Linked DNA regions of Halioglobus japonicus. The main gene of each other region encodes a partner of the protein of the gene in region 2 in a complex. Links are inferred from orthologs where the notes say so. Each region holds a gene or a part of one and is shown on either strand. Other genes may lie near its edges.

Evidence for each region.
Region 1: the proteins of lpdA (region 2) and aceF are in contact, whole or in part, in a crystal structure (PDB 1EBD), measured with the Geobacillus stearothermophilus proteins. The link is inferred for Halioglobus japonicus from one-to-one orthologs. Residues at the interface, in WP_049624544.1 of Geobacillus stearothermophilus: Pro340, Ser341, Asp344, Tyr345, Arg403, Asp406, Val408, Glu431, Ala432, Gly433, Asp438; in WP_033016211.1 of Geobacillus stearothermophilus: Ile130, Ala131, Met132, Pro133, Arg136, Arg140, Glu141, Asn155, Arg157.

What each region holds. Positions count from the first base shown.
Region 1 is NZ_CP019450.1:1,789,580-1,792,875, reverse strand. The notes cover bases 65-3,042. They hold aceF (dihydrolipoyllysine-residue acetyltransferase), read right to left. Parts: upstream 2,376-3,042; coding sequence 753-2,375; downstream 65-752. Other genes in these bases: aceE (pyruvate dehydrogenase (acetyl-transferring), homodimeric type), read right to left, coding at 2,391-3,042; BST95_RS08455 (hypothetical protein), read right to left, coding at 65-657. Outside these bases: more of BST95_RS08455, read right to left, coding at 1-64; more of aceE, read right to left, coding at 3,043-3,296.
Region 2 is NZ_CP019450.1:2,508,139-2,511,456, forward strand. The notes cover bases 197-3,196. They hold lpdA (dihydrolipoyl dehydrogenase), read left to right. Parts: upstream 197-976; coding sequence 977-2,416; downstream 2,417-3,196. Other genes in these bases: odhB (2-oxoglutarate dehydrogenase complex dihydrolipoyllysine-residue succinyltransferase), read left to right, coding at 197-915; sucC (ADP-forming succinate--CoA ligase subunit beta), read left to right, coding at 2,546-3,196. Also shown: more of odhB, read left to right, coding at 1-196; more of sucC, read left to right, coding at 3,197-3,318. UniProt on the Escherichia coli protein: Lipoamide dehydrogenase is a component of the glycine cleavage system as well as of the alpha-ketoacid dehydrogenase complexes.

The DNA.
Region 1 (3,296 bases), 720 kb from region 2 along the record:
GAGCATCAACCACTGGTCCACCAGTGCATAAAGCTCAGGAAAGGGTCTGGCAAGGACGTTATTGACCCGGCGGCGCCACTGGCCGTCAGCATCTTGCTCACGCTCAAGCGCATTGATTGGGGCGACCAGTGCGTCCTCCTCGACAGCTTGCGCCCCCAGGCACCAGCCCTCTAGTAGAATAATGTCGACCGGACGCGCCGGCTGATCCCAATCGCATTCGGGGCGACGATCGTCGATGGCTTTGTCAAAGCGGGGAACCGCCGGATTCTCACCGGCCAGCAGCGCCTGCAGCGTCGACTGCAGCAGGGCCATGTCGTGGGTGCCGGGTACACCACGGGTCAGGAACAGCGGATGACTGTGCTCTGCCAGGGATTGCCGCTCAGCGAGCGTTAGATAGAAGTCATCGAGAGACAGGGCCAGCGCCTCAAGATCGTATTCAGCCCTGAAATGCGCTACCAGGTAATCCGATAGCGTGGTTTTGCCAGAGCCCTGACTGCCATTAACCCCTACAAGAATGGATCGCCCTGCACTACCTTGGTGCTCGACCAATAATTGGGCCACCGGCGCGAACCATTTCAGTGCAGATGGGAGGTAGTCAGGCGGCAGGGCATGCGCTTGCAAAAACGCCTGCTGCCAGTCTTGGCCTCGCTCTGCCATGGTTTAGCCACCTTGCACAATGGAATTACTCCGAATGTAGCAGGTTCTGTGCCAATAGCACCAAAATCGGCCACTGGCACCAGAACGGGGAGTGGCTACATGATGATCTGGCGAATATCGCCCAACAGCGACACCAGCTGACTCATGAACCGGCCGCCGTCACCACCGTTAATCACACGGTGGTCATAGGACAACGACAAGGGCAGCATTTTGCGCGGAGCGAATTCACTGCCATTCCAAACCGGCTTCATGTCCGCCCGGGACACGCCGAGAATACCTACCTCCGGTGCATTGACGATGGGCGTGAATCCGGTACCGCCAATACCACCCAGACTGGACACCGTGAAGCATCCGCCCTGCATATCAACAGGGCGCAGCTTGCGGTCACGCGCCTTGGCTGCCATGGCCAGCACTTCTTCGGAGAGTTCCCAGATCGACTTCTTGTCGACGTCACGAATCACGGGCACCACCAGCCCGGCCGGGGTATCCACGGCCATGCCGATATGCATGTATTTTTTATACACCAGTGACTCACCGCCGTCGGCCAGAGAGGAACAGAACTTGGGATTATCCCGCAGTGCGACAGCGCAGGCTTTCAGAATAAACGGCATGGGTGTGAGTTTAGTGCCACGGCGCTCGGCTTCAGCCTTCATGCTCGCGCGGAACGCCTCCAGATCGGTGATATCGGCGTCGTCGTATTGCGTCACATGGGGCACATTCAGCCAGCTGCGTTGCATGTTGCTGGCGGTAACCTTGTCCATTTTTGAGCGCGCGGTGGTCTCGACTTCCCCGAACTGTCCGAAGTCTACTTCCGGAATGTCGGGAATACCGGCGCCTCCGCTGGTAGATGCCGCCGCAGGCGCCTTGAGTCGTTGCTGCACAAAGCTGTGCAAGTCTTCCTTGAGCACCCTGCCGCGCGGACCGGTTCCGGTCACTTCGCCCAGCGGCACACCAAATTCCCTGGCCAACTTGCGTACTGCGGGCCCGGCATAAACACTGCCACCCGCAGCCGGGGCCACCGCCGGGGTTGCCGGGGGCACTGCCGCGGCGACAGGCGCTGGCGCCGCGGGGGATTCTGCCGGTGCCTCTTCTTGCGCTGGCGCGGGCGCGGACGCAGGTGCAGCTACAACTTGCGCGCCCTTCAGCACGACCAGTTCGTCGCCCTGTTTGACCTGGTCACCTTCATTGACGCGGATCTCTACCACCTCACCGGCAAAGGGTGCGGGAACCTCCATGGAGGCCTTGTCAGATTCAAGCACGACCAGCGAATCACCTTCAGACACATCATCGCCAACGCTGACTGCGATCTCGATCAGCTCCACCGCGTCATCAGTGCCGATATCTGGCACAGGGACGACTTCGGACGCCACCTCTGTAGCCGCAGGGGCGGCTGCAGGTACAGCAGCAGGCTCAGCCGTGGGCGCTGCGTCAGGCTGAGTATCCGCTGGCGCCGGCTCAGCAGGTTCTGCCTCCGCCTCAGCGCCGGTATCGATAACCGCGACCGGTGCGCCCTCAGCTAATTCCTGACCTTCGGCGACCAGAATTTCCACGATCACTCCCGCCGCCGACGACGGAATCTCCATGGAAGCCTTATCGGATTCCAGCACACAGAGGCCCTGATCAACCTCAACTGCATCCCCAACCGCGACGAGAAGCTCGATGACCTCAGCCCCTTCGGCGCCGCCAATATCCGGTACTGTTACTTGTTGCTTAGCCACGTGATTATCCTTTTCTTATACCGTGAGGGGGTCGAATTTATCGGCGGAAATACCGAGATCAGCCATGGCGGCGGTGACCACCGACGCCTCGATAGCACCCTCATCCGCCAGTGCCTTGAGCGTTGCCAGAACGACAAATTCGCGGCTTACCTCGAAGAAATCACGCAAGCGTGAGCGGGTATCGGAACGGCCAAAGCCGTCGGTCCCCAATGCCGTGAAATGCCCGGGAATAAACTCGCGGATCTGGTCGGCATAGGATTTCATGTAATCCGTGGCCACCACGACCGGACCTGACGCGCCGTCCAGCAGCTGAGTAACGTAGGGCACACGCGGCGCCTCCTCCGGGTGCAGCATATTCCAGCGCGTCGCCGCCTTGCCTTCGCGCTGCAGCTCATTGATGGAGGTGAGGCTCCAGACATCCGCATTAACGTTGTACCTTGATTCGAGAATCTCTGCGGCAGCTTCCACCTCGCGCAGAATGGTCCCCGCACCCATGAGTTGAGCACTCAGCGAGTGCCCTGCCTCACTTTTGCGCAGGCTATACATGCCCTTGATAATGCCTTCCTGAACGCCTTCAGGCATAGCCGGCTGCACGTAGTTTTCGTTCATGGTGGTGATGTAATAGAACTTGTTCTCACCCAGTTCGTACATGCGGTGCAGGCCGTCCTGAATAATAACTGCCAATTCGTAGGCATAAGCTGGGTCATAGCTGACGCAATTGGGAATAGTGCTGGCCTGCAAATGACTGTGGCCATCCTGGTGCTGCAAACCCTCACCGTTTAGCGTGGTGCGTCCAGCGGTGGCACCAATAAGAAAGCCCCGTGCCTGGCAATCGCCCGCCGCCCAGGCCAGATCGCCAATCCGCTGGAAGCCGAACATCGAGTAGTAAATATAGAACGGCACCATGGGGTAGGCGCTGGT
Region 2 (3,318 bases):
GCGCTGCTGGGCCCGGCTGCGAGGCAGCTGGTTGAAGAGCACAAGCTCGATATCTCCCGCATAACTGGTACCGGCAAGAACGGCCGTATTACCAAAGAAGATATTCTGATGTACATAAAAAGTGGCGATGCCGCTGCTGCCAGTGCGCCTGCCCCGGCCGCTGCTCCTGCGCCTGCCGCAGTACCCGCCACGCCTGTTGCGCCCACTGGCGAGCGGATCGAGAAGCGCGTGCCGATGACCCGCATGCGCGCCAAGATTGCCGAGCGCCTGCTCAATGCCACTCAAGAAACCGCCATGCTGACCACCTTTAACGAGGTGAACATGGCGCCGATGATGGCTCTGCGCAGTAAGTACAAAGAGCAGTTCGAAAAGACCCATAACGGTACGCGCCTTGGCTTTATGGGCATGTTTGTGAAGGCCGCCTGTGAGGCGCTGAAGCGATACCCCGAGGTCAATGCGTCGATTGACGGTAACGACATTGTTTATCACGGCTACCAGGATATCGGTGTAGCGGTATCCACCGAGGGTGGCCTGGTGGTACCGGTGCTGCGAGACGCTGACTTTATGAGCGTGGCTGACGTGGAAGCAGCGGTCAAGGATCTTGGACTGCGCGCACGCGACAACAAGCTGACGATTGAAGATATGACCGGTGGCACCTTCACCGTGACTAACGGTGGCGTGTTCGGCTCATTGATGTCGACGCCTATTCTCAATCCGCCGCAGACCGGCATTCTGGGTATGCACAAGATCCAGGAGCGCCCCATGGCAGTTAATGGCGAAGTGGTGATTCTGCCCATGATGTATCTGGCACTGTCTTACGATCATCGTCTGATCGACGGCAAGACAGCGGTACAGTTCCTGGTGGCGATCAAGGATTTGATTGAAGATCCTGCGCGTATCCTGCTGCAACTGTAATTCTAATGTTTAAATGGCCCCGCTGCGGCGGGCCTGACCTGGACTTGATACGAGAAAACAAATGTCTGAGAAATTCGATGTAGTGGTAATTGGCGCTGGCCCCGCAGGCTATGTGGCTGCAATCAAGGCGGCGCAACTGGGGATGTCCACCGCCTGTGTCGAGCAGTGGCTCGATGACAAAGGCAAGATCAAGCTGGGCGGAACCTGCCTGAACGTCGGCTGTATCCCCTCCAAGGCACTGCTGGACTCCAGCCACAAGTTCCACGAAGCAAAAGCTGACTTTGGCCTGCACGGCATTTCCGTGGGTGAAACGGCGATCGACGTGCCCGCCATGCTGGCGCGTAAGGAAAAGATCGTCGGCCAGCTGACCGGCGGTGTGGCCGGCCTGTTTAAGCACAATGGCGTTACCACCCTGCAGGGCACCGGCAAGCTGCTCGCCGGTACCAAGGTTGAGGTGACGGACAAGGACGGTAACGTCCAGGTCGTAGAAGCGAGCAATGTGATCATCGCGGCCGGTTCACTGCCCATCAACATCCCCTCTGCGCCGGTGGACGGTGACGTCATCGTAGATTCTACCGGTGCTCTGGAATTCTCCGAAGTACCCAAGCGCCTCGGTGTCATCGGCGCCGGTGTGATCGGCCTGGAGCTGGGCTCGGTCTGGGGCCGTCTCGGCGCCGAGGTTGTGGTGCTGGAAGCGCTGGACGATTTCCTGCCCATGATGGACCAGCAGATTTCCAAGGAAACGGCCAAGATTTTCAAGAAGCAGGGCCTGGATATCCGCCTGGGTGCGCGAGTGACCGGCACCGAGGTCAAGGGCAAAGAAGTGGTCGTGTCATACAGCACTGCCGATGGTGAGCACAGCGAAACATTCGACAAGCTTATTGTCGCAGTCGGTCGTCGCCCGCGTTCAGAAGAGCTGTTCAGCTCCGATTCCGGCATTACACTCGATGAGCGTGGCTTTATTTTCGTCAACGACTTCTGTGAGACAGAAGCCCCCAACGTCTACGCGGTAGGCGATGTCGTGCGCGGCCCGATGCTGGCGCACAAGGGATCGGAAGAGGGCATCATGGTCGCCGAGCGTATTCACGGCAAGCCAGCCCAGATGAACTACGATTGCATTCCGTCGGTGATTTACACCCACCCTGAGGTTGCTGCCGTCGGTAAGACCGAGCAGGAACTCAAGGCCGAAGGTGTACCTTACAAGGCGGGCACTTTCCCGTTCGTGGCCAATGGTCGCGCACTGGCCTCCAACGACTCCGATGGTCTGGTCAAGCTCCTGGCCCACGAAGAGACCGACCGCATCCTGGGTTGCCATATTGTCGGCCCTTCAGCGGCTGATCTGGTCCAGCAGGTGGTCATCGCCATGGAATTCGGCTCCAGCGCAGAAGATCTGGCGCTGACGGTGTTTGGTCACCCGACCCTGTCAGAGGCGGTACACGAAGCTGCACTGGCTGTGGATGGTGGGGCGATTCATATCGCCAACAGGAAGAAACGCAAGTAGAATTCGCCCGCGCACGTAACAATAAGACCAATCGCCGGCGTGCACAGGTAAACAGGGGGCTTGATGGGGAAACTCATTGGGCCCGTTAATTAAGCAGCAATAGCTATTTAGAGAAAAGCAGGACAGCACATGAATCTTCATGAGTATCAGGGCAAGCAACTGTTTGCCGAATACGGACTGCCGGTATCCAAGGGGTACGCAGTAGACTCCCCTGAGGATGCGGCAGAAGCGGCGGATCTGATTGGCGGTGATATGTGGGTGGTTAAAGCCCAGGTACACGCAGGTGGTCGCGGCAAGGCCGGCGGCGTAAAGTTGGTCAAGTCCAAGGATGAGATCAGGGAATTCGCCTCCAACTGGCTCGGCAAAAACCTGGTGACCTACCAGACTGACGAAAATGGTCAGCCGGTAAGCAAGATCCTGGTGGAATCCTGCACTGACATTGCCGAAGAACTGTACCTCGGTGCAGTGGTGGATCGCTCCACACGTCGTATCGTGTTCATGGCGTCTACCGAAGGCGGTGTTGAAATCGAGAAGGTAGCCGAGGAAACTCCCGAGAAAATCCTCAAGGCGACCATCGATCCTCTCGCGGGTCCGCAGCCCTACCAGGGCCGTGACCTGGCGTTCAAGCTCGGCCTGACCGGTGTTCAGATCAAGCAGTTCGTTAAAATCTTCATGGGCCTGGCCCAGATGTTCATCGACAAGGACCTGGCGCTGATCGAGATCAACCCGCTGGTGATCACCGATGAAGGCAGCCTGCACTGCCTGGACGCCAAGATCGGCGTCGACAGCAATGCCCTGTACCGTCAGGCGGATCTGCGTGAAATGCACGATCCCTCACAGGAAGACGAGCGCGAAGCGCACGCTGCCCAGTGGGAACTGAACTATGTGGCCCTGGACGGCAA